DNA from 3 places in the Clostridium mucosae genome. Region 2 is predicted to be linked to each of the others. Evidence: a T-box and tRNA genes for the amino acid it is inferred to sense, from the RefSeq annotation. Region 2 holds a T-box; the other regions hold tRNA genes.

Region 1 (10,868 bases), on a different contig from region 2:
TAAATACCCTCCTTAACTAAAATACAACTCCTGATTTTAAAATTATATTTGCATACGGTGTTTGTTCACCTGTTCTAACTACTGCCTTACATTCCTTTAAGTTTCTTTTCAATTCTTCATGAGATACAAATGTTATTTTTACATCTCCTATAATTTCTTTTATTTCTTCAAAAAGTTTTGGACTTATATCTTCTGTTTCTTTTGCTAATATTACTTCTTCTATTTGTAGTTCTTCTAATGCTGCTTTCAAAGTTTGCATAAATGTTGGAATTCCATTTATTAATGCTAGGTCTATTCTTTCTGTTTCATTTGGTATTGGTAAACCACAGTCACCAATTGCTAACATATCTGTGTGTCCCATTTTTGATATTACTGAACTTAAATTACTATTTAATAATGATGTCTTTCTCATTAGTATTACTCCTCTCCATAAACCTCTTCCACTTCTTTTAAATATGGTATTGAAGGTTGTGCTCCTTTTCTTTGAACTGCTATTGATGATACCTTATTTCCAAATGTTACTGCTTTTATAAGGTTTTCTTTATTTAGATTTTTCACATCTAACTTTGAACTTAAGCCTCCTATAAAGCTATCTCCTGCAGCTGTTGTATCTATTGCATTTACTTTAAATGCTGGTACTACTTCACTAAATTCTTTTCCTATTACTGCAGCTCCCCTTGATCCTAAAGTTATAATTACAAATTTAACTCCTTTATTTAAGAAAACTTCTGCTGCTTTTTTTGCATCTTCTAAATTTTCTACTTTTATACCAGTTAAAACTTCTGCTTCTGTTTCATTTGGTACTATAATATCTGTTACTTTTAAAAGTTCATCATTTATTTTTTTAGCTGGTGCAGGATTTAGTATTGTTACTTTTCCAAAATCCTTAGCCTTTTTAAATGCTTTAAAAGTAATTTCTTCTGGTGTTTCAAATTGAGATATTAATATATCACTTTCTTTTAATGCTTTTTCTGATTTATTAATTTCTTCTTCATTTATTGTCATATTGGATCCTGGAACAACTATTATTGAATTGTTTCCGTTATCGTTAACCATTATAATTGCCATTCCTGTTGCTTCTTTTTCATCTTCATATATAAAACTTACATCTATATTATCTTCTTTTAATTTATTTTTAAGTATTAAGCCATTATCATCTCTACCTATCTTAGATATCATTACTACTTCTGAGCCACTTCTTTTAGCTGCTACTGCTTGATTTGCTCCCTTTCCACCTGATATCTTTTCAAAAGATTTTGATAAAATAGTTTCTCCTACTTGTGGTATATCCTTAACCTTTAAAACTAAATCCATATTCATGCTTCCAAGTACACATATCTTATTCATAAATCTCTCTCCTAAATAATTATTTTTTAGTAAATCGGTTTACTAAATCGGTTAACTATATAATAAACCATCTGTAAACGTTTTTCAAGCACTTTTTTTAAAAAAATTCTAAAAATTTTTGCATATCTTCCTTTACTTTATGTTATAATAATGATATACTTAATTCACTGACTAAGGTTAGTAACTTAATATCGCGGGATGGAGCAGTTGGCAGCTCGTCGGGCTCATAACCCGAAGGTCGTAGGTTCAAGTCCTGCTCCCGCAACCAAAAAAGCTTTGGATATATCCAAAGCTTTTTAATTTTTATTAATTACTTTTTGATGTTAATATTTTATCTTCTTTATCTTACAAATGAATATTCAACTTTTGCTAATCTATTTAGTTTTTCTGAATTTATATTCTCTATTTCATCTAATAAGTACTCTTTTAACCATATATTTTTTTCAGGTTTTAAGTTCTTTTGTACAGCTATTTTTTCACTTACTGCTATAGTCATAATAGCAACTAAGACGGCTCTAAATATTTGTTCATTATTGCTTGCAGATGCAACCCCTACAGAAATTAATCCACACAATATTGATTCAACACCAAATATATTATTAAACCTTTCTCGCTCACCTTCTAAATAAAACTCACTAAATCCATCAGTTAAATAATAATCTTCACACTGAACTACTGTTATGGTGTTAAATCTTTTTGAAAAACTTCTTAAGCTCACTCTAACCTCTATATTTTCTTTTACCCTTGAACTGGTAAAGTCTTTGTTCTTTAATTTATCATCACTTTGGATTAATACTTTAAATTCCTCTAACTTTCCCTTAACGACGTTTATATTGTATCTATTTATGAATCTTAATGCTATTTCTTTTCTAAAAAACGAAAAATCAACTCCCATTATATCTAAAACTACAGGGATACCTTTTCTTCTTGCTACTCTAATTGCTTTTTCTATTATATCTACTCTTGCTGCATTTAAATCTTCTAAATTAATTAATAGACAATCACATTTTGAAGTTATATCTGGTGATTCTTCAGTAGAATTACTAAATATTGAGTGACCATTATAGCATAAAATTCCTTGTGCTAGATCTTTTGCTGAAACTGAATTAGAGATACAGTGTATAAGAGGGTTCTTTTTTTTCTGCAAGTTCAAACTCTCGTCTAATGCCCTTATACCAATTTGCATTTTGTATCCTCTCTTACATCCTGAACTTAAATTATGCCGATGTTTCTATTTCATATACTACATCGATATATTTTATTCGACTATATTTTCATATGTTACATATTTATTTTTCTATAGGCTAATAGTTTAATCACATATTTTGTTATATAATTAAAATTAATAAAATTAGTAATTCAAAGGAGAAATTTATGAGTTGGATAGAAGAAATTAAAAGCTATGTACCTTATACTAAACAGGAAATAGCCGATAAAGAAGCAATTTTATATGCAATAAATAATTTTAATAATCTTTTAACTAGGGAAAACCCACTTGCCCATATCACTAGTTCTGGATACATAGTAAATAAAGATAAAACAAAAGTACTTATGATTTATCATAATATATATAACTCTTGGTCTTGGACTGGTGGCCATGCTGATGGGGATGAAGATTTACTTTACGTTGCTATAAAAGAAGCTAAAGAAGAAACAGGTGTTAAAAATATAAAAGCATTAGATAATAAAATTTTTTCATTAGATGTTTTACCTGTTCCTGCACATATAAAAAAAGGTAAAGAAATCGCTTCTCACCTACATTTATCAGTTGCTTATTTATTAGAAGCTGATGAAAATGATGAACTTTTCATAAAAGAAGATGAAAATAGTGGCGTTAAATGGATTCCAATAGATGAGGTTGGAGTTTACTCAACAGAGCTAGATATGATTAAGCTATATGAAAAATTCAATCAAAAGATTAAACAATTTTATTAAATATAGAAAATAGATAATTCTGTGTAATTATCTATTCTTCACTAAAAATCTTGTGTTTTATTGACAAAAAAATCATCACATTGATTTAGACTACACATGACACTTCATCGGTTATATATGCAAAGGGGGTAACGAAACGCGACCCCCTTTATATCTTATTAAATTTACTAATTCCAATAACTTTCTACTATTAAAATATGCAGTTTATAAATAAAATAATAAAAAAATTTTGAAAAATATAAATACAAAGCATTTTCTATTTATCGTAGCTTTTATATTTATAATTTTATAGTATTTCCACTTCTATTCATTAAGTCTATAATTTGATACATATTTCCAATCTCGCCAACTTTAAGCTCGTCCTTTAAGTTATAAAAATCAAGGCATGCTCCACAGCTTATTATGTTTACACCTTTTTCTCTCATAGAATTTAAACTATCTAAAACATCTGACCCTGAACAAGTTAACTTTACTCCACCATTTATGAACATTAAATTTTCTGGTAGCACCTCTGCTTCCGCTAATGTATTAATATATACTTTCATTAGAGTTTCCCCTAATCTATCATCACCATTACCAAGTAAATTTGATGAAACTAATATAGTTGGAGCAACTGTCTGATTAACAATTTCTTCTTTATATACATCTTGATGTATTGTAGTAAATTCGCCCTTTGCTAATTGAATTGTATATAATCCATTTTCTTCTTCAAAACTACTATTTAGCTTTAATCCTTTAGCTAATCTTAATATATTATTTTTAGCAACCTCGTTATCTACTATTACTAAAGTTTCCTTTGAATCTTCTAAGTCAAAATATTTCTTTGTTTTTATAACAGGCATAGGACACGCTAGTCCCTTACAATCTATAACATTCATACTGCCACCTCTTCATTTTATAATTTACTACCTTTATTTTATCTTATACTTTAATTATAGCGCTAATTTTATATATGCTTCAATTAATATTACAAATAATTAAAACTATATGTATATTAAATAGATAAAGAACTTGCTTAAACATAATAGAAAAATTAAAATCGAATATATTATTTAATCTTTAATATAAGTTATCAAACTACTAATTATATGTAGCTAATATCGATTATATAGATATCTTATTAAAATTTGAAATCTTTATTATACCTTATATATAATCGTTAGCAATGCACAAGCCTCCATGACTATAACTTGCTATGTCATACTTAGTTAATTTTTCTCCGGCTAAAACTCTTGGTAATATCACATCAAAAGCAGTGCTTTCTGAAAAAATTACTCCTCCAGGTAATCCTAATATTGGTATGTCTCCTTTATAAGAAATTAGGAACATAGCGCCTGGAAAAATAGGAGTACCATAAGAAATAATTTCTGCTCCAATTTCCCTTATTGCTTTAGGCGTTAAATCATCAGCATCAACAGACATTCCTCCAGTGCAAAGTATCATTTCTGCACCCTTTTCAAGCCAATGATTTATTGCTTCTTTTATTTCTACTAAATTATCTTTTATAATTGTTTGTCCAATAATATCACAACCATATGGATATATCTTCTTTTCTATAACACCTTTAAATGCATCTTGTATTCTTCCATAATACACTTCGTTTCCAGTTGTAACTATTGCAACTTTTTTCGGTTTAATTGGAATAACATTTATTATCTTTTTACTTACAACACTTTGAACTTTAAGTAATTTTTCTTTTTTAATTGCTAATGGGATAACCTTAGTTGCAGCAATTTTATCTCCCTTTTTAACAACTGTATCATTCTTAATAGTTGATAGAATAACTTCATCTATAGAGTTTAATTTAACAAGTAAATCTAAATCTATTTTAAGGAGTCCATCTATAGCAGCAAAGAATTCTATTTTCCCTTCCTTAACTTCTGAAAAAGTCAATCCACTACCTGCACATATATCTTTAAGAAATTCTGCTGCTTCATTTTCATGAACTAAATTTTCATCTTCATCCCATATATAAATATGATCTTTTCCTATTGATAAAAGCTCATCTATATCCTTTTCCTCAATTATATGTCCCTTTTTAAAAGCTACACCTTTAAATTCTCCTGGAACTACTTTAGTAATATCATGGCATAAAGCACATCCTATAGCCTCTCTTACATCTATAACTTTCATATGTTCACCTCTTTTATCATATAACACAATCTTTTATTCTACCAATTACCATTTCTACTCCATATTCAATTGTTCCTAAAGCAAAATCTAAGGATGAAATTAGAAATTTAGGATTCTCTGGTAAATTAACTATTAATGTTTTTTCTCTAATACCAGAAACCCCTCTTGAGAGCATTATATTTTTACTCATTTGCAAATTATAGTATCTTATTCCCTCTGAAATACCACTTACTTCTTTTATAATTATATTTCTTGTTGCCTCTGGAACAATATCTGTTGGGCGACATCCAATTCCTCCGCTTGTTAGTATTAAATCTACTTTCAGTTCATCACTCATATACTTCATTTCATTTTCTATATCTACTTGATTACTTTTTAAAATTTTACATCTTAATATTTGATGCCCTCTATTTTCTAAATATCTTTTAATTATTTTTTCCCTATAATCATCATCTCCCTTTTTATATTCTTTATCATCTACAGTTATCAGCCCTGCTGTTATCATTAATCCCATACCTTTCTTGACTAATTCTCATGTTTTAATTAGGAATTATTTTTATACATAATTAATAAAAACTTCATATACCTTTTTTATTTTTAATCATTAATAAAGCTTCTAATACACCACCTCCTATATTTCTAGCTTTATCTGAAATTGTAGTATAATTATTTATTTCTTTTAACCTTGGATCTATATCTCCTATTTTTAATCCTATTTCAACTCTTGTTCCATCTTTTATAATACCTCTAAGTAACCCATCTATAGGTGCTAATACTTTTTCATTACCTATTGCTGCCAAAACTTCACCTTTTTTAACTATGTCACCTATAAATTTATAATTCTTTATAACTCCATTTGCTTCACTATATATTACTCTCTCTTTTGAATAACCAGCAATTTCTCCTGGTACACCAGTATTAGGCATTGCATAACCTTCAAATATTAACCTTCCTAGGTTATGCCCCCTCATTGTTTCTATAACAACATCAACATCAACACCAGCCTCAAATCCTGGTCCTAGTGCTATTGTTATTGGTGCCATTTCCTTATTGGTTCCTAAATTTTTTTTAGCTAGTATGGCATCCACTACTACAAATGGCTTAATTTTATTAATAAACTCTCCATTAGCATCTACTACTATTGGAATAAATTTATTCTTAAATGCATTATTTATATCATCTAGATTATATGCACGAATTGCTTTTATTCCTTCTACCTCAGCTTCTCCATTATATATAGCATCACTAAATGCTACGTTTCTTCTAATTGCAGTTGGTTTTTCTATTTCTAAAACTAATACATTAAATCCACTTCTATATAACTTTTGTATTGTTCCAGATGCTATATCTCCTCCACCTCTTACTATTACAGTCCCTAAATCCATAGCTCCCATCCTCTTTCTTATAATTTATATTAAAATAAATATATATCTTTAACTTTACTACTTCACTTAAATAAATCTCTTCTAAATTAGTAATCTATAAACTCTACATTAACACTATTTTATAAATTTTATTTTTTAAACTTCCATATATTATTTTATTTAACAACTTATCCTTTTCATTTCTTTTGATAATTTCCTTAATAAGCAACTTTAAATTATTTTCATCAATTGTCTCTACCTTATTTAGAAATAATAACCTTTCACCCTTAGAATACTTAAACAAACCATCTTTATTAAATATTACTTTTACAAAATGATTTATATTTATAACTTCTCCTAGAGAACTATTAGTAAGATCATTAAATTCACATAATCTATGCACATTATTATCATTTATTTCTAATCCTAATGATTCAAGACTCATAACTCCTATAGTTAAGTTTGTCTCACTAGAAATGACTGGTTCAGTATCATTCCAGCCCTTAATTGGTTTCCTTTTAGAGCCATCAGCTTCTAATAATATAAAATCAAAATCTTTTGTTAACGTTTTTATATCACTTTCATTTATACCTATAAATTTATTTTCTTTAGTTATAGCTTTAGAATATGCGTAAATTCCATTATTCTTCTTATCCCTTATAGAGTGATATTGGTTTTCACCTACAGCTAAAAAATCCACCTCATCTCTTGTTGGAACGAGAATTTTTGTTGTAGTTGATATTAAAACTTTATTATCATCTTTAAGATCATTTGCTAATAAATACATTAAAGTTGTTTTCCCACCACATCCAATTATAGATATTACAGATTTATTTTTTATCCCTATAATCTCCTTCAGCTTCAATTACTATCTCCCTATTCTTATTTAATTTTTCTATACTAATTCTAAACCACAATATAATTATATAATAAATAGTATATATGTTAAATATTTGAACACAATTTTGTTAAATTAACCATGTTTCTTAAATATTTCCTTTAAGTATTTTACAAATATTTATAAATTTAAATAAATTTCAAGTTATTATATAAAAAAATAAGTGAAGATTATAAGCTTCACTTATTTTTTTAACTATCTTATTGTTATTATATTTTTATTACTTCCCTTTTTAACTACTCTACCAATAATCTCTGCTTTTATTTGACTTCTATTATTTATATTCTCTAATAATTCATTTGCCTTGCTTTCTTCAACTGAAATTAATAGTCCTCCTGATGTTTGAGGATCAAAAAGTGCAAGTCTCATTTGCTCAGAAATTTCAGGACTAAAGTCTACCCATTCTTCAAAATATTTTTCATTAGAATATGCTCCACTAGGAAGACAATATTCTTTTATTAAATCTATTACTTTATTCATTATAGGTATTTTTTTACTATCTATTTCTATTTCAACTTCGCTTCCATTTGCCATTTCATATGCATGTCCTATAAACCCAAATCCTGTAATATCAGTACAAGAATTAACTCCTACTTTTTGCATTTCTTCTGAAGCAATTTTATTAAGAGTTGACATTACATTTGCTGCTTCTTCAAACTCTTCATCTGTAATAAATTCTATCTTCAAAGCTGTAGTTAAAACACCGTATCCAAGAGGCTTTGTTAATATAAGAACATCGCCATCTTTAGCGCCTGAATTTGTTACTACTTTTTTAGGGTCAACTATTCCTGTAACAGAAACTCCGTATTTGATTTCTTCATCTGTAATTGTATGTCCACCAGCTATTGTTGCTCCTGCTTCTCTTATCTTATCAGCCCCACCTTTTAATATCTCTGCTAATATTTCTGGTCCTATAGTTGCTGAGAAACATGCTAAATTTAATGCTGTTAATGGCTTTCCCCCCATTGCATAAACATCACTTAATGCATTAGTTGCAGCTATTTGACCAAATGTATATGGATCATTTGCAACTGGTGTAAAAAAATCTACCGTTTGAACTAATGCCAAATCCTCTGACAATTTATAGACACCAGCATCATCTGATTTATCAAAACCTACAATTAAATTTGGATCTCTATCCTCTACATTGGCTTCTATATGACTTAAAACCTTTGCTAATCCATCTGGAGTAAACTTACCTGCGCATCCGCATCTTGTTGATAATTGTGTAAGTTTTTTATTATTTAGTCCCATATAAACACCTCTTATATATTCTTCTATTATAATTCATGTAATTTACTTAATAATTAAATTATACCACTAAATTTTCATAAAAAAAGTGGACATATATAAGTTACTTATTCCATAACATTTTTAATACTAATTAACAAACTTACATATGCCCACTTGAGCTCTAAACTAAGAATAATATATAATATGCTTTCTATCTTATATATTATTAATTTAATTTAACATTTGCTTTAATTTCCCCTATTTTCCTCTTTCTTCTTCAGTTATATTTCTTATTGATTCTAGTTCTGTACATTCCGTTTCACAATTTGCTCCTCTATTCTCTAATCCATTTCCAAAATTAAAAGTAAAGAACATAAGCTCTACTTCTTCTTCTCTAAGTATTCTTAATATATCCATATTTATTTCTTCTTTTAATTTTTCGTATAATTTATAATTTAATTCATTAGTATAGAAATAAACAAAAACTCCAAATCCATAAGTTGATAGCTCATTAAAACTTACAATAATTAAATCTTTATCAATTTTTTCATGACTATTTAATAATTCTTCAATTCTACTTATGCAATTTTTAATTTTTTCAACTTCAGTGTCAAACTTAATAGTGAACTTAAAATGTATTCTTCTTAGTTTTCTTTGTGTCCAATTTATAATATTTTCATTTGCAAGCTTTGAATTTGGTACAGTTGCAACCGCCATAGAAAACGTCCTTATTTTTGTGCTTCTAAACGTTATGTCTTCAACTATTCCTTCAACTTGAGATGTTTGTATCCAATCACCTATTGCAAAAGGTCTATCTAATACTATTATAACTCCACCAAATAAATTAGAAAAAGTATCTTGTGCCATTAGTGCAAATGCTACACCACTAATTCCAAGACCAGCTATGAATCCCGTAAAACCAAATTCCCTAGCTACACAACTTACCCCTATCACTATAATAACTAATCTTATTATTATAGATACAAAAGGAAATACTATTGTATTTCCTCCATCATTTTTATGCATTCTTGTATATAAGAGAGAATTTTCTAGAGTTAAATTGTAAAAGAAATAACATATTACTATAACTATAAATATTTTTTTTAATCTATCACTTGTAACTGTATTAACATTCAGACCATCGAAATCTATAATCTTTAATGATGCATAAAAAGAATATAATGTTATATATAGCTTGATTGGCTTTTCCAACGCCCTTACCAAGCTATCATCTGCAAAATTTTTAGTTCTCTTTACTATCCTAATTATATAATCAAAAATCTTAGTTATTATATATTTGTTTATAGCTAAAGCTATAATTATGACTATACCTGCAATTATGTATTTGCTTATACTTATCTTTAATAATTCTGTAAAAATATCTTCTATCTCTTTCATAGTTCCTCCTAAAAGGATTTCTATAAAATGTTAACTATAAATCTAAATAACATTTTCATTTTTATATCAAATATTATTTTTACCTATATTCTTTATTTTTATCCATTTTATGAATTTAATATTTCCTATAATTCTTCTTAAATTCACTAATTATTTGTCATAAGATTTAATATATTTTACAAATAAAAAGAGAAAGGAATTATCCTTTCTCTTTTCTCTTAGATTTATTTAATTTAAATCCAATATCTAGCTTGTAATTCTAAAAAATTATTATCTTAATTCAAAAGAATCACAATCTGTACATTCTACTTGAGTTGGATTTTTTTCATGAGTTCCAACTTGAATCATTGATAATGTACAATATTTTTCATTTGTATTATTATACTTACATTGTTCAACTGTACATTTTATACTTGGGTTCTTATCCATTAAAATCACCACCTTACAAAGTTATTATTAGCTTTATAAGTTATACTATTCATAAAATAAAACTATTTTAAAGTGATGAAATTAATCTATTTTATTGATCCTTAGAATCTCTTCTTAAATCTTTAAATTAA
Region 2 (10,868 bases):
AAGCCTTATATTTATACTAGGTGCAATTATTTCATTTGCAACAGGAACTGCTTATGGAACTATGGGAATATTGATGCCGCTTGCAATACCATTGTCATATTCGATGAATCCTGATATGAGTTATGTAATTGTTAGTACAAGTGCAGTATTAACAGGAGCTATTTTTGGTGATCATTGTTCACCGATATCAGATACTACTATTCTTTCATCAATGGGAGCTGGATGCAATCATATAGCACACGTAAATACTCAAATGTGGTATGCTTTATTTATAGCATCCATAACAATTATATTTGGATATATACCAGCAGGTTTTGGATTACAGTGGTATGTAGTTCTCCCGATATCAATAATAGCAGTGTTCTTAGGAGTACAAATATTAGGTAAGAAGGTTGAAGAAGTAAAGTAAAAAATGATAAATTAACTTGGAATAATAATTAACTAGTATTATAGTCTAGTTATATTAAAGATTTGAAATACCATATATAGTAAATGAAGCTCTACAAGATGTTTATTTGTAGAGCTTCATTCTAAGTTGGAAATATTTATTTAAGGTTTCCACCATGGAAATAAAGTCTGAATACTTCATTTCCTTTATGAGATATTGATTCAACTCCATTAAATAAGGATAAATCTCCATCCCACTTACATTCATAAATAAAATCTTCATCTTCAAAATATTTTGGGCCTCTGAATGGAGAATCTTCGGATACATTTTTTAAAGCTTTTTTTAAAAACTTGTTAAATCCAGATGGTGTTTCATTAACAAGAACTTGTCCTTTATAATTCATCCCCCAGCAAACCTTTTCACTAAGCCAAACTAATTCCTCGCCTATGAATTCCTTATCTCCAACATGACTATCAAGGTAATAATAATTATATTTTTTATAAGCGTAGTCTTTTGAGTTTGGTCTAGATGATTTTTCTTTCTTAGCTCCAGAAGCATAAGTGTTTTTCTTAGCTTCTACAATAAAATCTTTAAATTTAGATAAGTCTCCCATATAAGTCTCCCCCTTTTTATACAACAAATAAATTATATAAAAAAACTATAACTAAATCAACAATTTTTGTAAAAATATACTATATTTAGGGTGAAATGAATGTATAGATTATCATGAAATATATAGATATAATATTATTTATAAAAAATATATAAGATTATGAAAGGAGAAAATATGAATAATTTAGAAAAGCTTAGAGAATTTATGAAAAAAGAGAAAATAGATTATTATATTATTCCAAGTAGCGATTCACATCAAAGCGAATATGTTGCTGAGTATTTTAAGGGAAGAGAATTTATATCAGGATTTACAGGTTCAGCAGGAGTACTCTTGGTTGGGTTAAAAGAAGCATTTTTATGGACTGATGGTAGATATTTTATTCAGGCAGAAAGAGAGCTTGATGGAAGCGGAATTTTGCTTATGAAAATGAGAACTCCTGGATATCCAACTCTTGAAGAATGGATAAAGGAAAATATTAAATCTGAAAAAACTTTGGGGTTTGATGGAAGATTATTTTCAGTTAATCAATACAAAGTATTTTTAGACATTGCTAAAGAAAATAATTTTAGTATTAGCATGGAGTACGATTTATTAAAAGATATTTGGATAACAAGGCCTGAATTACCAAAAGGTAAAATATTTATACATGATGAAGTTTATTCTGGTAAATATGCTTCAGAAAAATTACAGCAAGTTAGAAAATATATGAAAGAAAAAGGTGCTAAAAATTATATAATATCTTCTTTAGATGATATAGCATGGCTTTGTAATATTAGAGGAAATGATGTTAAATTTAATCCCGTAGCACTTTCTTATGTTCTTATAAATGAAAGTCATGCAAACTTATATATAAATAATGATAAGGTAGATAATTATACAAGAGAGAAGCTGAAAAATGAAGGCTTTGAAATATATGAATATGATGAAATAGAAGAGCATGTGAAATTAATAAAGGGTACGACTATGTTGGATCTAAATAAAGTAAATGCTAAGATATATTCATGCTTAAGTGGTGATATAAAAGTGATAAATGAAATGAATATTACTACAAAATTAAAGGCTATAAAAAATGAAGTTGAAATAGCAAATACTGAAAAATCTCAAGTTAGAGATGGTATTGCTATGGTTAAATTTATAAAATGGTTAAATGATACTCTAGGAAAAGAAAAGGTAACAGAAATATCAGCAAGTAAAAAGTTAACTGAATTTAGATCTAAAGGAGAGAACTACAAGGGTGACAGCTTTGGAACTATAGCAGGTTATAAAGATCATGCAGCTATGATGCATTATTCAGCGACGGAAGTAACTGACTATGAGTTAAAAGAAGAAGGGCTGTTTCTTGTAGATTCTGGTGGGCAATATCTTGATGGAACAACAGATATAACTAGAACTTTTATTTTAGGAAATGTAACTGAAGAAGAAAAGAGAGATTTTACCCTTGTACTAAAAGGACATATAGCTTTATCAACAGCAAAATTCTTAAAAGGTACTACAGGAATGAATTTAGATATATTAGCTAGAAGGCCATTATGGAATTATGGAATAGATTATAAGTGTGGAACAGGTCATGGTGTTGGATACTTCTTGAATGTCCATGAGGGACCACAGGGAATAAGACCAGAAGGAAATTTAACAGTATTAGAACCAGGAATGATAATAACTAATGAGCCTGGTGTGTACAAGGAAGGTAAGCATGGAATAAGAATAGAAAATACTCTTTTAGTGGTAGAAGATATAAATTCTAAAGAGTTTGGAGAGTTCTATGGATTTAAGACGATATCATACTGTCCAATAGACTTAAATGGAGTAATTGTAGAAATGCTTACAAACGAAGAAAAGGATTGGTTAAATAACTATCATAAAACTGTATTTGAAAAGTTAAATCCATATCTGAATGATGAAGAAAAGGAATTCCTAAAAATTCAAACAAGAGAGATATAGTTATTAATGAAAAAGGTACAGTCTTATAAATCTATTTAATTTAAGATTTAATTTATTAAATTTCAAGTAAGCTTTAGTATCTTGAAAAAGTGAATTTTTTATTTTATGAAAGGGCGGTCGCGTTTCGCGACTCCCTCTATACTTGCATATTAACTTTTTATAAAGTGGATTACGAAACGAGAGCCTTTTTTAAACCGTTAATTTTACTTAATTAAAGATGTTTTTAAATTTAAATAGAAATTTTGGTGTATATTATATATGCGCAAAATGGAGGCTCGAATTAGAACTTCCATTTTTACTGGTTAATATCAAAATTTATTTTGCTACAACCAAGTTTTCTTATCATAAGAAGTTACTCCTTAGGTGGTAAGATAAACTTATTAACAAGTAAAGCTATTAGAATACCAAAAAGAGTTTCTATTATTCTATTAACTGCATAATAGAATGGGTCTGTGAAAGCGTGAATAGTAGTTACTCCAAGAAATGCAATGCATGATACATTAATTGCTCCAGGCTTTTTTAGTAAGTTACAAGAATAGATAACTACTATGATACCGATAGATATAGATATATAAATTAATATCTTACTTAAAGTCATGAATTCAATATTAAATTTGAAGTATCTACAAATAATTAAAAATAATAATCCTATAATTGCTCCAACTATTGTTCCAAGGCCTCTGTTTATTGCCATTTTAACTGAGTTTGCAACTGTATCTTGTACACAGATAACAGCAGTTAAACAAGCGAAGAAAGGCTCATTAGGAAATAGTAATAAGCACAGAAATACTGAAACTGCAGTTTTTATGGTTCTAAGTCCAACTTTAGGAATCATGAAATTCATATTATTTTCTCCTTAATCTTTTGTAAATATATTTATTTTATTTATTATTTACATTTTCTAATTTTTCATTTGTCTTTTGTTTTTTACTTTTTGGTGGATGAATATATTTGTTAATAATTAGAGCAATTATTATTCCAAATGCTGTTTCTACAGTTCTTCTAATGGAATACATTAATGGATCATCATATCTATGAGAAATAAGTATCCCAATCAATACAATAGAAGCAATAGAACACGCAGCAGGCTTTTTTATAATATTACAAATATAAATTATTAGTGATACACCTAAAGCAGTTATTACTGTTGCAAATGATGTTAAATTTAATTTGTTAATTGTGAAAAGTAATAAAACTCCTAATATACCACCAAGTAAAGTACCTATCAATCTATTAAGGCCAATTTTAACTGAATTTTCTACTGTATCTTGCATACAGATTACAGCTGCTATTGCGGCAAAAAGAGAATTTGGCCAAAATATAAGGCAAATTAAAACTGAAAGTCCTGTTTTAATATTTCTAGAACCTAGATGAGGTAATTCAAATTTTTCCATAGTATCAACTCCAATCCCAATCCCTTATACATATTATATCATATAGATTATACAAAATTAGCATGGAAATATAACTTGGGTTGATGGGATTATGTAAAAAAGTGTAAGTGTCTTTAGAGTAACAATTATATTTATAAGTATGTAGTTACTAAATATAAATAAATAGTAACCACATACTTATAAATATATATTGCAGATGCAGTTATTGATATTATAAAATATAAATATTACAAATATGTTTAATAAGGATTGATTATATGAGTTTTTGGCTTTATTTATTAATAGTAGAAATAATTCCATTAGGGATGTTTATTTTAGGGGGACTATTTGAAGCGAGTTCTACTAAATATCCAGATACGAAAATTGGATATAAAAATAAGTATTCATTAAAGGATAAATATTCATGGGAGTATTCAAATAAATTAGCAGCTAAAATATATGGAGCTGTAGGTACAGGGGTATTTATTTTTAATGCAATATTATTATTTATAATTGGTGAAAACACCTTTACATTTATATTGCTATTTAGTTTATTTATGGTCTTATTATCAAGGACAATGATAGATAATCTAATAAAAAAGAAATTTGATAAATAATGATGTATTAAAAAGAATTGACAGTATTTTTAATATAGAATATCATAATAATAAATAAAAAATGCGATGAAAAGAAGAGTAGTAAAGAAAGAATGTCTTAAAGAGAGCTAGGTAAGGTGAAAGCTAGCGACAAGAATCTTTATGAAGATGGACTTGGAGCATATTTCTTGAGCTATAAATGTTAGAGAAATACGGGAGCAACCGTTATATTGCAGGGTGATTAAATTCACCTATTGAGATATTTATTGTGAAATAAGTATGAATTAGAGTGGTAACACGTATAATACGTCTCTATATAGGTCTTAATATACCTATATAGAGATTTTTTTATTATAAAGAAGATAACAATGTTAGGGAGGAAAAATGGTATGTGTAAGAAGACATATTATATAACTACACCAATTTATTATCCATCAACTAAACTTCATATTGGAAACACTTATACAACTGTAGCAGCAGATGCTCTTGCAAGATATAAGAGATTAACAGGATATGATGTAATGTTTTTGACTGGAACAGATGAACATGGTCAAAAGATACAAAGAATAGCAGAAGAAAAGGGAATAACACCAAAGGAACACGTAGATGAAATAGTATCAGGAATAAAAGACTTATGGAAGATGATGAATATTAGCTATGATAAATTTATCAGAACAACTGATGATTATCATATAAAAGCTGTTCAAGATATATTTAAAAAATTATATGACAAAGGAGATATTTATAAATCATCATATGAAGGTTTATACTGTACTCCGTGTGAATCTTTCTGGACAGAAACTCAATTAGTTAATGGTAATTGTCCAGATTGTGGTAGACCAGTAGAAAAATCAAAGGAAGAAGCTTACTTCTTTAAGATGAGTAATTATGCTGATAAGTTAATGGAGTATATTGAAGCACATCCAGATTTTATACAACCAGAATCAAGAAAAAATGAAATGGTTAATAATTTCTTAAAGCCAGGCTTACAAGATCTTTGCGTATCAAGAACTAGTTTTAACTGGGGAGTTCCTGTAACTTTTGATGAAAACCATGTTGTTTATGTCTGGATAGATGCACTTTCAAACTATATAACAGCATTAGGATATGGTAGTGATAATACAGATTTATATGATAAGTATTGGCCAGCAGACGTACATTTAATAGGTAAGGATATTTTAAGATTCCATACTATCTATTGGCCAATTATGTTAATGGCATTAGATTTACCGTTACCAAAGCAAGTATTCGGACATGGATGGTTACTTGTTGATGGCGGAAAGATGTCTAAATCTAAAGGTAACGTGGTTGACCCAGTAACTTTAGTTGAAAACTTTGGTGTTGATGCAGTTAGATATTATCTATTAAGAGAAATACCATTTGGCTCAGATGGATTATTTAATAATGAGATATTTATAAAGAAGATAAATTCAGATTTATGTAATGATTTAGGAAATCTTTTATCAAGAACTGTAGCTATGATTGAAAAATATTTTGATGGAGTAATTCCAAATAATAATGTAAAAGAAGCTATAGATGATGAATTAATAAGCTTAGCATTAGAAACTCCAAAGAAAGTTAATAAGGCTATAGATGATTTAAGAATCCCAGAAGCATTAGAGCATATATTTGAATTAATAGGTAGAGCTAATAAATATATAGATGAAACAACTCCTTGGATATTAGCTAAGGATGAAGAAAAGAAAGAAAGACTTGGAACAGTTTTATATAACTTAGTAGAAAGTTTAAGATTCTCATCAGTTTTACTATCTGCATTCTTACCAGATACAAGTAAGAAAATTAATGAGCAAATAAATGCGAGCAATACTACATTTGAATCATTAGATAATTTTAATGGAACAATAGTTGGAACTAAGGTTCAAAAAGGTGAAGCTTTATTCCCAAGAATAGATGTAGATAAAAAATTAGCAGAGTTAGATGCATTAAGAGAAGCACAATTAGCAGCTAATAAAAAAGAAGAAAAAAGAGAAATAACTCCAATTAAAGAAGAAATAACTATAGAGGACTTCGAGAAAATAGATTTAAGAGTAGTAAAAGTATTAGAATGTGAGCCTATAAAGAAAGCTAAAAAGTTATTAAAACTAAAGGTAGATTTAAATGGAGAAGAAAGACAGGTAGTTTCAGGAATTGCACAATACTACAAACCAGAAGAACTAGTTGGTAAATATGTAGTATTAGTAGCAAACCTAAAACCTGTGACATTAAGAGGAGAATTATCACAAGGTATGATATTAGCAGCATCAACAGATGATGATAGCTTACTAAAATTAGTAAATCCAGGAGAACTACCAACAGGAAGCGTAGTTAGATAATTAAAGAATGAATAATGGATAATTGACAATGGACAATTTTGGATGAAATTTCTCCAAAAGGAGAAATTTCTAATAATATATTTATTACAAAAACTCAGCTATTAGCTGAGTTTTCTCCATAATTATCAATTGTGCATTATAAATTGTCAATTAAATATAAGGGGGTTTTTATGAATATAATTGTTGGAAACGCATGGCCTTATGCAAATGGTCCATTACATTTAGGAAGAATTGCAGTATTACTTCCAGGTGATATAATTGCCAGATATCATAGACTTATGGGAGATGAAGTTGTATTTTTATCAGGAACAGATTGTCATGGTACTCCAGTAACTATGAAAGCAAAGGAAGAGGGGATAACACCATTAGAAGCAACTATTAAATATCATGATAAGTTTAAGAGATGTTTTGATAGTTTAGGATTCTCTTTCGATGTGTTTGAGAAGACTCATTCTGATTATCACGAAGAAAAGGTTAAGGCATTTATCCTTGAATTATATAATAAGGAGTATATATATGAAAAGGAAATCGAGCAAACGTATTGTGAAAATTGCAATGAATTTTTATCAGACAGGTATATAGAAGGAAAGTGTCCACATTGTGGAGAGATTGCCTCAGGAGATCAATGTGAAAACTGCTTGGAGGTAATAGATTCAGAAGAACTTTTAGATAGAAGATGTAAGCTTTGCGGAAATGAAACAATATTAAAAGAAACAAAACATTTATTTTTCTCACTTTCAAGTTTTGAGAATGACGTTAGAAGACTTTTAATTAGGCAAAAGGGTTGGAGAGAAAATGCTCAAAAAATAGTAAAGAGATATTTAGATGAAGGATTAAGAGATAGAGCGGTTACAAGAGATTTTAATTGGGGAGTAGATGTTCCTTTAGAAGGATATGATGATAAAAAAATATTCGTTTGGATTGAAGCTGTAATGGGGTATTTAACAGCTAGTATGAAGTGCTTAGAAGAAAGAAATAAAGATTGGAGAGAATATTGGCAGGGAGAGGACTCAAGGGTTTACTTTGTTCATGGTAAAGATAATATTCCTTTCCATACTGTAATATTTCCAGCTATATTAGCGGGAATTGGAATAAAAAATCCTAATTTGAGAGTTATATCAAGCGAATATATGAAATTAGAAGGAAAAAATTTTTCGTCAGTTAAAAATTGGGCTATATGGGGTGACTATATAGTTGATAATTATGATGTTGATGAATTTAGATATTACTTAGCATTGAATTCTCCAGAAGTAAAGGATACTGATTTTACTTGGAGAGATTTTATAAATGTAGTAAATAGAGATTTGGTTAGTTCATTAAGTAATTTTGTTAATAAAACAATTGATTATATAAATGAAAATTATGATTCGAAGATACCTGATGGAAATATATCAAATGATTTCAAAAATGAAATACTAAATTTATATTTTGATGTAGGAGATAATATAGAAGAAGGAAAGTTTAAAAATGCAATTTTAGATATTATGTCTTATGTGAAAAAAATGAATAAATATATTGAAAATGAATTATTAAAGACAAGATCAGAAAAGAGTAACAAAGAAATTAAAAATAAGGTTTATGAGTGCATACAGTCAGTTGTAAATTTATCCAACTTATTAGAACCTTTTATACCTTATACTTGCAACAAGATAAGAGAATCTTTAAGTTTAGAAGAGCCTATATGGAGCTATGTAGAAAAGCAGAGTGGAGAAATTTTAAATTTAGAAATATTATTTAAAAAACTTGACAAAAAAAGGGCTTCTGAAGAAGTTAAAAGACTAAAAGAAGAGAAGTTTTAATATTAATTATAGAAAAACCCTAGATTAAATCACTTTGGGGAATAATTTAATCTAGGGACCATTAGATGGTTTTAGGGGTAAATAATAATGCTTTAACTACTTTACAGTTATTATAATACATTAATAATATGACAATAGTGTGACAAAAAAATAAATAAACTGTGAATACAATATAAATATTCTTCTTAAAATAACTAGATAAATTTCAAAATAAGGATAACTTTACATGCTATTTAATATTTACAATTTTAGCTATTAGTTGTATAGTAATTTTGTTAACAAAATATTAATTTTATGTTAACGGTTGAAATTATTTAAATTATAAGGAGAATAATTGATGGACAAGTTCGCTATTTTAACAGGTTTAATAGGTGGATTAGGCTTATTTTTATATGGCATGAAGCTTATGGGAGATGGTCTAGAAAATGCTGCAGGTGAGGGCCTTAAATCAATACTAGAAAAGTTAACGAGCAATAAGTACATAGGAGTTTTAGTAGGGGCACTAGTTACTGCGATAATACAAAGTTCCAGTGCAACGACAGTTATGGTTGTAAGCTTTGTAAATGCTGGATTAATGAACTTATTTCAAGCGGCAGGAGTAATAATGGGAGCTAATATAGGAACAACTATTACAGCTCAAATGGTATCTTTTGATTTAGATGCAATTGCACCATTATTCATAGGCGCAGGTGCTATAATAATGCTAATAGCAAAGAAGAAAAGAGTTAGAGATATAGCAAGTATAGCTTTAGGATTTGGGATTTTATTCATGGGTATGGGCGTAATGGCTGATGCTATGAAACCAATTGCTGAAGCAAGTTGGTTTAAAGATTTTGTAGTTGTAGTTGCAGACAATAGTATTTTAGGTCTAATGGCAGGGCTTGGTATGACAGCTGTTGTGCAAAGTTCATCAGCAACAACTGGTATTCTAGTTGCTTTAGCGACAACTGGTGCAATAGATATGCACTTGGTATTTCCTGTAATATTAGGTTGTAATATAGGAACTTGTGTAACAGCAATATTAGCATCATTAGGAGCAAATAGAACTGCAAAAAAAGCTGCATTAATACACTTACTATTTAACTCATTAGGAGCATTAATTTTCCTACCATTTATAAATCCATTTATAAGATTGGTAGAATCAACTGATCCAACAAATGTAGCAAGACAAGTTGCTAATGCGCATACTATATTTAATATTACTGTTACTGTGTTATTATTACCGTTATCAGCATATTTAGTTAAAATAGTTAACATGATTCTTCCAGGTGATTCTGAAATAGAAAAAGAAGGAGCTATTTATTTAGACAAAAATTTATTAGAAACTCCTATCGTAGCGAATGGACAAGTATTTAAAGAAACAATAAGAATGGCAAATAAAGCAAAAGAGAATTTAGAGTTAGCTATGAAAGCACTCACAGAAAATAGTACAGAATCAGCCGAGAAGGTATATAAAAATGAAAAAATAATAAATGCATTAGAAAAGGATATAACTGATTACTTAGTTGAGCTTTCACAACTGGATTTACCAGAAGAAGACATAAAATTATTTAGTTCAACATATCACGTAATTAATGATATAGAAAGAATTGGCGATCATGCAGAAAATATAGCAGATTTAGCCTTAGAAAAAATGAACAAGAACATTCATCTTGGAGATAATGCTAAAGAGGAATTATCTTTAATATTTGATAGAACTATTAAGGCTATTGAGATTGCTATTGGAAGTTATAATAGTAAAAATTCAACAGCTCCAAAGGAAATAGAGCAAATAGAAAATGAAATAGATAAATTAGAGAAAAAGTTTAGAGAGAATAATATAAAG
Region 3 (10,868 bases), on a different contig from region 2:
AGAAATATCTAGACTAGAAGACTTCGTTGCTAGAAATAAAGCAAATGTCGCTACTGCTAATATGGCTAAATCAAGACAAAAGAAGCTTGATAAAATGGAAGTAATAGAACTTTCAAAAGAAAAACCAAAACCAGAATTCAACTTTAAAATAGCAAGAACAGCTGGGAAAACAATATTTGAAACTGAAGATTTAGTTATAGGATATGATTCACCACTTACAAAGCCATTAAATCTTTATATGGAAAGAGGACAAAAAATAGCTTTAGTTGGAGCAAATGGACTTGGTAAATCAACATTACTTAAAAGCTTATTAGGAATACAACAGCCACTATCAGGAAAAGTTCATAGAGGAGACTACCAACATATAGGTTATTTTGAACAAGAAGATAGAAGTGGAAATACAAACACATGTATAGAAGAAGTGTGGCAAGAGTTTCCAAGCAAAACACAATACGAAATAAGAGCGGCCCTTGCTAAATGTGGTTTAACAACAAAGCAATTAGAATCAAAAATAATGGTTTTATCAGGTGGAGAAGCTGCAAAGGTTAGATTATGTAAAATATTAAATACAGAAACTAATATACTAATCCTAGATGAGCCTACAAATCACTTAGATGTAGATGCAAAAGATGAATTAAAGAGGGCATTAAAAGAATACAAAGGATCAATTTTACTTGTATCACACGAACCAGAGTTTTATAGAGATGTTGTGACAGAAATATGGAACTGTGAAGAATGGACTACTAAAATTTGTTAATTTTTAAAGTGATGCTTAAATATAGATTTATTTTATAGAATAGAACAAAACAGTAATAGTACTAATAAGTATTATTACTGTTTTTTATTATTTCGATGGATTTAGATTCGATATATAATATTGGGATAAATTTGTTCAAAATTACGAACTAACTTCTATCTTCTTATATATAGGAGGTTAAAATATTATAATAGATCGAAAGATTGATTTACTTCATACAAAGTCAGTATGTGATTATGGTGGCGTTTTATATTGAGTATTAAAATAAAGAAAATAGTTCACAAAAATCATTAAGTAGGGTTTCCAATTGGTGACCTTACTTATAAAAAATTATACAGAATCATTTTTTATCTTGAATACACTTTATTGAAACAATACAATATAGTAAAAACGGAGGTAATAGAAATGAAACAAAACAAATATGATGATAAAAATTTTTTTGATAAATACAGTAATATGGATCGTTCGAAAAATGGACTTAAAGGTGCTGGAGAGTGGCATGAGCTTAAAAAAATGTTTCCGGATTTTGAAGGTAAAAAAGTTTTAGATTTAGGCTGTGGTTTTGGATGGCATTGCCGATTTGCAATAGAAAATGGTGCAAAGTCAGTTATTGGAGTTGATATTTCAGAAAAGATGTTAAATGAAGCAAGTAACAAAACAGAATCAGAAAATATTCAGTATATATGCATGCCAATAGAGGATATTGATTTTCCTGACAATTCATTTGATGTTATTATAAGTTCATTGGCTCTTCATTACATTCAATCATTTGAGGATATTTTAAGTAAAATAAGTAAGTGTATTTCAAAAGGTGGAGATTTTATTTTTTCTGTAGAACATCCTATTTTTACTGCACAAGGGACACAGGATTGGTATTATGATGACAAAGGTAATATTCTACATTGGCCAGTTGACCAATATTTTACAGAAGGTCTTCGTAATGCAAGTTTTTTAGGCGAAGAAGTTATAAAATATCATAGAACATTGACAACATACTTAAGCAGCCTTATAAAAGCGGGATTTGAAATAACAGGAATTGTTGAACCAAAACCAGCAGAGAACTTACTATACACTATTCCTGGAATGTTTGATGAATTACGCAGACCAATGATGTTACTTGTATCTGCAAGAAAAAAGTAATTATAGAATAATTGCTATAAAATACACATCCAACGTAGTTTTTATTTGCTACTAAAATTGTTTAATCCAGTTAAATGAATTTAGTTAAAACTAAGAAGTAAAAGAGAATAGGATAGGTGAAATTCATTTGGAATTTCTTAGATTATAAGAAGAGTAAGTATAAAAGATAACTTCTTTTTAGTTAGAAATTATAAGATTAAATGCTTTAGAGAGTTTAGAAATTGATTGTAATATAAATATTAAAAAGATATAAGAAATCAATATATAAGTAAAGAAGCTAAGGTAACAAAATCTAGAATTACCCAAAAGAAGTGAAAATATGACGTAGAGATAAGAAATATTATAATAATATTAGGAAATAGATTTTGAATGGTGATATGGGCACATGAAATTAGTATGGAAGTGTTAAAAAAGGTATGAGGGGAAATCTCATACCTTTTAATTAATAATTAATGCCAGCTTCTTTTATATTATTAATATCACTTTGAGAACATGGAGTAATTGCATAAGTCATTTTGCAATTTGGACATACAGTTACAAATGTTTCCATTATGATATCTTCTCCACATGAACATTTTATTGGATAAGGAGTATTTAATTTTAAATTTGCTTTCCCTTTTTCTCTAAGTCTATCAACAATGGATTTTCCATCTTTTTTTGTTCCACAACCACAACTCATAATTTTACCTCCTAAAGTTTTTTACTTAATGTTATTACATATACAATTATATATAAATTATTAATTTAGTATGTAACTATGGTTACCAATTAATATTTTAAGATGATGCTTATTTATAATTTATCATTATGTGATAAAATTACTGTAAAGGGGATGAAAATAATGAAGTTTAACAGTTTAATACCAGAATTATCCGTTATTAATATAGAAGAATCTAAGAAATTCTATATAGATATTTTAGGTTTCAACTTAGAATATGAAAGAGTAGAAGATAAATTTGCTTTTTTATCACTGGAGGATATACAAATTATGATAGAAGAGGTAAATGGCTATTGGAATACAGGTGAATTAGTGTACCCATTTGGAAGAGGAATAAATTTTGAGATGAAAGTATCCAATGTTGAGGAGCTAAGAGATAATCTAGTTAAAAATAATATAGAATTATTTAGAGATATAACTATAAGTGAATATGAATCTAATGGGAGAATAATATTACAAAAAGAATTTCTTGTACAAGATATAAATGGATATTTATTAAGATTTTGTATGCATAATTAGTTTAGTAAAAATATTACTTAAAAGAAGGATTATTATTAAAGCTGTAAATATATTTAATTTATTTAAAGTTCACATATATGTATATTAATGGGTTGTCCCACTGCTGTTTAGTGAGACAACCTTTTATTTATTTCAACTATTAGGGCTTGGATTATAAGAATAAAATTAATATAAATAATATACAATTATTGAATAGTAATTAACTTGATAATATATTTTATAACTGCTAATATAGTAATATTAATTAATTAATAATTATTAGTTAATAATAAGTTGTTAACGCTAATTAAGAGGATAATATAAATTTGAAGATTTAACTAAGGAGGATTTATTAATGGAACGTTTAAAAGATAAAGTAGCTATTATTACGGGTGGAGCACGTGGAATGGGGGCGTCACATGTAAGATTATTTGTAAGTGAAGGTGCAAAAGTTGTATTTACTGACTTAAATGAAGAAGAAGGTAGAATATTAGAACAAGAATTAGGTAGTAATACAAAGTTTATTAAACATGATGTTACTGATGCTTCAGGTTGGGAGAAAGTTGTAGAGGAAACTGAAAAAATATTTGGACCAGCTAATATTTTAGTTAATAATGCTGGAATAACTATGAATAAATCTATTTTAGAAATGACTGAAGCAGAATATAGAAAAATTGTAGATATAAATCAAGTGTCTGTTTTTCTTGGAATTAAGGCATTAGCTCCTTCTATGAAGAAAACAGAATCAGCTTCAATAATTAATATTTCATCTATGAATGGAATGGTAGGGGGAGCAATTGGTTATACAGACACTAAGTTTGCAGTTCGTGGAATGACAAAGGCAGCAGCACTTCAATTATCACCATTTGGAATTAGAGTTAACTCAGTGCATCCTGGAGTAATAGAAACACCAATGCTTACTGAAGGAGAATCATATGAAATAATTAAGAATTTTGCTAAACAAATTCCAATGAGAAGAATGGCTAAACCAGAAGAAGTTTCAAATTTAGTTCTTTATCTTGCTTCAGATGAATCAAGATATTCAACAGGATCTGAATTCATTATAGATGGTGGATTAACTGCAATGTAGATTAAGTATAGGGTATCTAAGGAACTATGTAATTATTTACCATAATATATCCATATAGATTACATATTTAATTGTATGAATTGATAAATAAGACAAGCAAATTAGTAACTATTAATATGTTTATAAAATTTTATATATGATAAATAAGAAAAGCTTAGTGTTACATCACTAGGCTTTTCTAAATATAATAAAAAACCTTACAGTAAGAGTAAGGTTTTGGTTGCGGGAGCAGGACTTGAACCTACGACCTTTGGGTTATGAGCCCAACGAGCTGCCAACTGCTCCATCCCGCGATATTAAATTTACATATTAGCTTTGCTAACTTGTATCCTTAGTATATGCTTAATAAAGGTTAATGTCAAAATGATATAACATAATATTATGGCATATGATGACAAGAGATATCTTAGAGTGTCATATGGTATCAAATGCTACGAAATAAGAAGAAGTTATATTAAAATCTAATGTCTTTAATGGAACTCAACAATTATATAGTAATATCATATGGAGAAGATATAATTGTTAGTTCAAAATTGCAAGAATTGTCTGATGATAAAATTGTAATGAGAAGGGGCACATTTTATTAGTATAATTTTATGAATAAATAAATTTACTAGAGATTTATTTAGGAATAACTTAAAAAAGAAGTTACTGCTGATATGGGAAGACAGTCATATGCAAAGAGGTATTAGAACTTGATAATGAGGTTATTTATCTTTTTTAGGCTTTTTACTTATATAGAATAGTATATAGGAAGGAATTACCTTTTTATTAGTTTATAGATATTGATATAATAAGTGTTAATCAAAAGATAGGGGATATATTATATAAAAAATAATATGGAGAGAAGAGATATGGAAAATTATAAGATTTTAGGTGTAGATGAAAATGCATCAATGGAAGAAATAAAAATAGCATATGAAAATAAAGTCAATAAGTTGAAAGAAGAAGTTAGAGATGAGAAAAGAACCAAGGCTTTTATAGAGGTATTTGATAAAGCTTATGAAGAAATAAAACAGGAAAGAGAAAAAAATCAATATAAAGAAAATTTCGTTAATGACTCTAATAATAACAGTTTAAATGAAGGTTTTCAAAATAATTTTAAAAGAGATAATTGGGCTGATAACAATAATTTTGAGTATGATGATGACCAAGAAGAAACTAAGAAGAAAAGCAAAAAATCGTCTTCTAATAATTCATCAATGAAGAAGCAAAAAAGTAATAAAAAGAATTCTTCAAATGATAAAGATAAGGAAAATAATAAAGATAAGTATAAAAGACAAAGTTCTAAAAAAGATGTAAATAAACAAAAAAGTGAAATAGATACAGTAAGTAGAGTAATTATAATTTTATTTAAAATAATAGCATTGCCTATAATAGCCATATTATCTATAATAATATTTTTATGTAAGATAATTAATTTAATATCTTGGATTGCAACTAAGGTTATCATAATAGCAGCAATTGCAGTTGCTTCTATACATGGCTATCAAGTTTATATTGGACAACCTATGTATTATGAGGTATTTGTAATATGTGCTGTGGCATTTGTAGTTTCTTTATTTTTACCAAGTATACTAAAAATAGTTCCATCAATATTAGATAAAATAAATGATAAATTAAAAGATTTTGTTTTTAACTAATAAAAAATAAGTTTTGTATAAATTTGATTTAAAAATTAATTTATTACCATAAGAAATATGTTGACATTCTTTAGAGAATCAATATATAATTGTCTCAAGAAAACTAGTCCTTTAAATTTAGTCCAGAGAGACTGATAAGGTCGATATGATACGGCAGATAGAATAATTAGGTTATATAGAGTTAATTTATATATCTAATTTTAAGCGTTAACGACCTTTCTATATAATAGAGAGGTCGTTTTTTATTAAATATAAGTACTGGTTTTCCTTAAATATAATATTTAGGGGGATACAAATGGAACAAAAGATATTATTAGAAGAAGTTATTAATGAAAATCATGATTATGAATTAGATCATGTGCACAAAAAAGATAAAAAGGGATTCTTTTCAATGTTTGTGGTTATGCTTGGATTTACATTTTTCTCTGCAAGTATGCTTACAGGAGGAAACTTAGGAACAGGATTACCGTTGAAGGATTTCTTTATAGCAGTACTTATAGGAAATTTAATATTAGCGTGTTATACAGGATTATTAGCATATATAGGAGCAGACACAGGTCTTTCAATGCATTTACTTGCTAGATATTCTTTTGGTGAAAAAGGATCATATTTAGCATCTTTTATAACGAGTATTACACAAATAGGTTGGTTTGGTGTTGGAATAGCAATGTTTGCAATACCAGTAGCAAATAGATTTAATATAAACTTATACTTATTAGTTGGAATAACAGGATTATTAATGACAGCAACTGCTTATTTTGGAATGAAATCTTTAACGATTTTAAGTTCAATTGCAGTACCAGCAATAGCTATATTGGGTAGTACATCAGCAGTAATGGCAACAAATTCAGTAGGTGGAGTTCAAGGCTTAATGAACATAGAGCCAAGCAGTAAGATGGCATTAGTAACAGCAGTAACATTATGTGTTGGATCATTTATAAGTGGAGGAACAGCTACTCCAGATTTTGCGAGATTCTCAAAAAATAAAAAAGTAGCAGTATCAACAACTGTAGTAGCATTTTTCATAGGAAATTCATTAATGTTCTTATTTGGAGCAGTAGGGGCAATGGTTACAGGTAACTCAGATATAGCAGATGTTATGTTTTCACAAGGATTAATTTTACCTGCGATATTAGTTTTAGGATTAAATATATGGACAACTAATGATAATGCAATTTATACAGCAGGACTTGGACTTTCAAATATAACTAAATTACCTAAAAAGAAGTTAGTAATTATTAGTGGGTTAATAGGAACAGTAGGAGCAATATGGTTAAATAATAACTTTACAGCATTCTTAACTTTCTTAAACTCAATGTTACCTCCAGTAGGTGGAATAATAATAGCTGATTACTTCTTTATAAAGAAAAGAAAGTATGATAATATACAAGAGACAAAATTCCAAGATATAAACTGGATTGCTATAGTAGCATTCTTAGCAGGGTTTATCGTTGCAAATGTTGTGCAAGTAGGAGTTATAGCATTAAATGCAATAATAACAACAATGTTAGTTTATGTGATAGGAACAAAAATAACTAATAAATAAGGTGAGGATAAAATATGTTAATTAGAAAAGTAAGACTTTTAGATAGAGAAGGATTATTTGACATAAGAATAGTAGATGGAAAGTTTACAGAGATAGATGAAAATTTAGAAGTATTAGAAAATGAAGAAGTAATAGAAGGAAATGGAGCATTAGCTTCAGCTCCTTTTATAGAGCCACATATTCACTTAGATACTACTCTTACAGCTGGAGAGCCAGAATGGAATAAAAGTGGAACTCTTTTTGAAGGAATTGAAAGATGGTCTCAAAGAAAGGAATTTTTAACTAAGGAAGACGTTAAAAATAGAGCTAAAAAAGCTATAGAATGGCAAGTAGCTAATGGAATTCAATTTATAAGAACTCATGTAGATGTTACTGATGATAGCTTAGTTGCATTAAAGGCAATGGTAGAAGTTAGAGAAGAAGTAAAAGATTATGTTACATTACAAATAGTAGCTTTTCCACAAGAAGGAATACTTTCATATCCAAATGGATTAGAATTAGTGGAAGAAGCTTTAAAATTAGGTGCAGATGTAATAGGGGCAATACCTCACTTTGAATTTACAAGAGAATATGGAGTAGAATCTATTAATAAGATTTTTGAATTAGCTAAAAAATATGATGTATTAGTAGATGTTCACTGTGATGAAATAGATGATGAGCAATCAAGGTTTTTAGAAGTTGTTGCTACAAGAGCTTTAGAAACAGGTTTAAAGAATAAGGTAACTGCTAGCCATACTACAGCTATGGGATCATACAATAATGCATATACATATAAGTTATTTAGATTATTAAAGATGTCAGGAATAAATTTTGTTTCAAATCCTCTAGTAAACACTCATCTTCAAGGAAGATTTGATACATATCCAAAGAGAAGAGGTATTACAAGAGTTAAGGAGCTTAATGAAGCAGGTATTAATGTATGCTTTGGACATGATGATATATTTGACCCGTGGTATCCAATGGGAACAGGAAATATGCTAGAAGTAGTGCACTTTGGGTTACATGTATGTCAAATGATGGGTTACGACGATATAAATGAATCATTAAAGTTTATATCAAGCAATAGTGCAAGAACTTTAAATATTGAAGATAAATATGGAATAGAAGTGGGAAAACCAGGCAATTTAATTTTACTAAATGCTGAAAGTGGTTATGATGCTGTTAGAAGAAGAGCAGAAGTTTTATATTCCATAAGAGAAGGAAGAGTTATTGCTAAAACTACTCCTAGTAAATCGTTTGTAAATATGAGTGAAGAAAAGGAAATTAATTTTAAAAGATAATTTATATAGAGGATTTATGCTTACAATTATTGGCATAAATCCTCTATTTTTTTGTAAATAAAAGAAAAAACGAATAAGTGAGAGGTATAGCAGGATAATTCTTTATTAGAAGGAAATAATAGATATTAAAGTTAATAGTAATTATATGGGTTCCTATACATTAAATTACAATGGTGATATAATTTAAACATTAGTATTTATTATATAATTATTGGATTTCAATAATAAGTATAATATGATTACTTATTTAAAGGAAAGAATTGATGTTAGAAAATATAATAATGATAGAGAAATATTAAAAAATGAAATATTAAAGAAAGAAATATTAAAGAGAGAAAAGGTACCTTTTTATGGTACAGTGGAATCTCATATAATATCACAAAAAGTTACTTTGAAATAAGGATTTTATCAATTATTTGCAGGAGTGAAAATAAGAAAAATATGTGAAGGTAATTAAATTAAATAAATATTATATTAAAGGAGTTGGTAAATATGTTTATAATGCAAGACATAATGCAAAAAGTTGTTGTTAAGAACCTAACTAATGATATTATAACTAATATAAAATTAACACATGATGGTGAGTGGAATGGTAATCATAAAGAAGTGATAAAAAAACTTAAAAGTAATGAATCTAGAGAAGTATCATTATATACACAGAAAGTAAATAACAGGTGTAATCTAATTCTAACTTATACCTATAAAGATATAAGTAATACCGTTGTTGCTTATGATAAATTAAGTGGAAAAGATTTAAGATTAATTACCCTCGAAATTAAAGAAATAGATGAAAAAATTGTGGTTAATACAACATTAAATAATGAGTTGTGGACATAATATTGGAAAACAATAAAAAACAGAAATTTTTAATTTCTGTTTTTTATTATTTATGGTATTATTACAAATAATTTCTTTAAATAAGTTTATTAAAAAAAATCTTTAAGGAAGAATATAATTATATACTATTTTGAAAGGATGATTTATATGAATAAAGATGAATTAATATATTATAAAAATAAACTTAATCAAGAGAAAAAGAGAATTAATGATCTAATTGAGCAATTAGATGATAATGGAATGACTAGATTTAATGCAGAGGTTGCAAGTGAATTATCATTTTATGATAATCATCCTTCTGATATAGCTAGTGAAACCTTTGAAGTTGAAAAAGGTAGAGCACTAGAAGCTAATGAAAGGGCATTACTAGATAAGATAGATGATGCTTTAAAAGCCATTGATGAAGGAAGTTATGGTAAATGTCAGAACTGTGGAAAAGAGATAGATAAGGAGAGGTTAGAGTTTTTACCTTATGCATTAAATTGTATTGACTGTCAAGATGTTGTTAGTACAATAAAAACTTATAATTCTAATCAAAGAGTAGTAGAAGAAACTGTAATTGGAAATCCATTTGGTCATAAATCAAGATACGGGGATAAAGATGAAATAGGATTTGATGAAGAAGATAGTTATCAATCTGTTGGAAGGTTTAATGAAATAAGAAATGCACCACAATATGAATATGATTACGATGATAATACTTATGTTGAAGAAATTGAGAAAATAAGTAATGAGCAATATAAGAATCAATTACCTGATTAAATTTTACTGAAAACACCAAAATTTTAAATTTATTGCATATATAATTATATGAAAATATTACATATGAAAGTATTTTAAGTTGTTAATTTTACTAACTTTTAAAGGGGCTCGCGAAACGCGAGCCCCTTTGAAAATAAAAGTATTTATCCGATAATGAGATTTAATCTTTAATAAAACTATATTTAATTCTATAAAGGAGTAAAGTCCTTTGGGTTAGTTATAAAAATAGCTTTTTAATTGATTATGATTTAATAGAGATTTAAAATAAATATATAAATCAAAATATGCAAATAAGAGGGTTAAAATGGAAAAGATTAAGGATATTTTAATAAATGGATATATGATAAGCTATTTTAAAACCTAAATATAAAAATAGTACAAGAGTTTATAACTTGTACTATTTTTATAAATAAGTGTATAACAATTTGCTATTCTTTTAAAGAAATTGCTTTTCCGATAGTTCCACCAAGCTTTTTCCAAAAGTAATTATGTTCCTCAACAGCTTTCGAAAAATCGTTATTTTCCCATCTAGAAAGCACTTCTAACATGTAATCTTTATCTTCATAATCAACTCTTTCTATTAAGCTTTTTAATGAT

Evidence for each region. A T-box is a leader RNA that pairs with one kind of tRNA and senses whether it is charged. The one in region 2 lies ahead of metG (methionine--tRNA ligase), so its partner is inferred to be a tRNA-Met.
Region 1: it has a tRNA-Met gene. The T-box ahead of metG (methionine--tRNA ligase) is inferred to sense a tRNA for this amino acid. The anticodon was not compared.
Region 3: it has a tRNA-Met gene. The T-box ahead of metG (methionine--tRNA ligase) is inferred to sense a tRNA for this amino acid. The anticodon was not compared.

Annotation. Positions count from the first base shown of each region.
Region 1 is NZ_JANKAF010000017.1:55,762-66,629, reverse strand. It holds gene rbsD (D-ribose pyranase) at 17-412, opposite strand; gene rbsK (ribokinase) at 418-1,347, opposite strand; tRNA gene NSA50_RS15810 (tRNA-Met) at 1,540-1,615, shown strand; gene NSA50_RS15805 (hydroxyethylthiazole kinase) at 1,688-2,533, opposite strand; gene NSA50_RS15800 (NUDIX hydrolase) at 2,722-3,282, shown strand; gene yedF (sulfurtransferase-like selenium metabolism protein YedF) at 3,561-4,160, opposite strand; gene NSA50_RS15790 (molybdopterin-binding protein) at 4,429-5,415, opposite strand; gene NSA50_RS15785 (molybdopterin-binding protein) at 5,432-5,929, opposite strand; gene yqeB (selenium-dependent molybdenum cofactor biosynthesis protein YqeB) at 5,994-6,800, opposite strand; gene yqeC (selenium cofactor biosynthesis protein YqeC) at 6,904-7,644, opposite strand; gene selD (selenide, water dikinase SelD) at 7,873-8,931, opposite strand; gene NSA50_RS15765 (mechanosensitive ion channel family protein) at 9,169-10,308, opposite strand; gene NSA50_RS15760 (DUF1540 domain-containing protein) at 10,579-10,737, opposite strand; gene NSA50_RS15755 (FMN-dependent NADH-azoreductase) at 10,865-10,868, opposite strand, start outside.
Region 2 is NZ_JANKAF010000005.1:110,037-120,904, forward strand. It holds gene NSA50_RS08095 (Na+/H+ antiporter NhaC family protein) at 1-409, shown strand, start outside; gene NSA50_RS08100 (DUF5680 domain-containing protein) at 546-1,001, opposite strand; gene NSA50_RS08105 (aminopeptidase P family protein) at 1,176-2,942, shown strand; gene NSA50_RS08110 (FUSC family protein) at 3,295-3,786, opposite strand; gene NSA50_RS08115 (FUSC family protein) at 3,824-4,336, opposite strand; gene NSA50_RS08120 (SdpI family protein) at 4,594-4,932, shown strand; T-box leader at 4,990-5,228, shown strand; gene metG (methionine--tRNA ligase) at 5,301-7,244, shown strand; gene metG (methionine--tRNA ligase) at 7,415-9,043, shown strand; gene NSA50_RS08135 (Na/Pi cotransporter family protein) at 9,381-10,868, shown strand, end outside.
Region 3 is NZ_JANKAF010000002.1:196,560-207,427, reverse strand. It holds gene NSA50_RS04270 (ABC-F family ATP-binding cassette domain-containing protein) at 1-757, shown strand, start outside; gene NSA50_RS04265 (class I SAM-dependent methyltransferase) at 1,163-1,897, shown strand; gene NSA50_RS04260 (hypothetical protein) at 2,340-2,576, opposite strand; gene NSA50_RS04255 (bleomycin resistance protein) at 2,739-3,134, shown strand; gene NSA50_RS04250 (glucose 1-dehydrogenase) at 3,469-4,203, shown strand; tRNA gene NSA50_RS04245 (tRNA-Met) at 4,421-4,496, opposite strand; gene NSA50_RS04240 (molecular chaperone DnaJ) at 5,058-5,846, shown strand; gene codB (cytosine permease) at 6,142-7,392, shown strand; gene codA (cytosine deaminase) at 7,407-8,672, shown strand; gene NSA50_RS04225 (hypothetical protein) at 8,884-9,072, shown strand; gene NSA50_RS04220 (hypothetical protein) at 9,165-9,509, shown strand; gene NSA50_RS04215 (TraR/DksA C4-type zinc finger protein) at 9,657-10,271, shown strand; gene NSA50_RS04210 (DUF6241 domain-containing protein) at 10,700-10,868, opposite strand, start outside.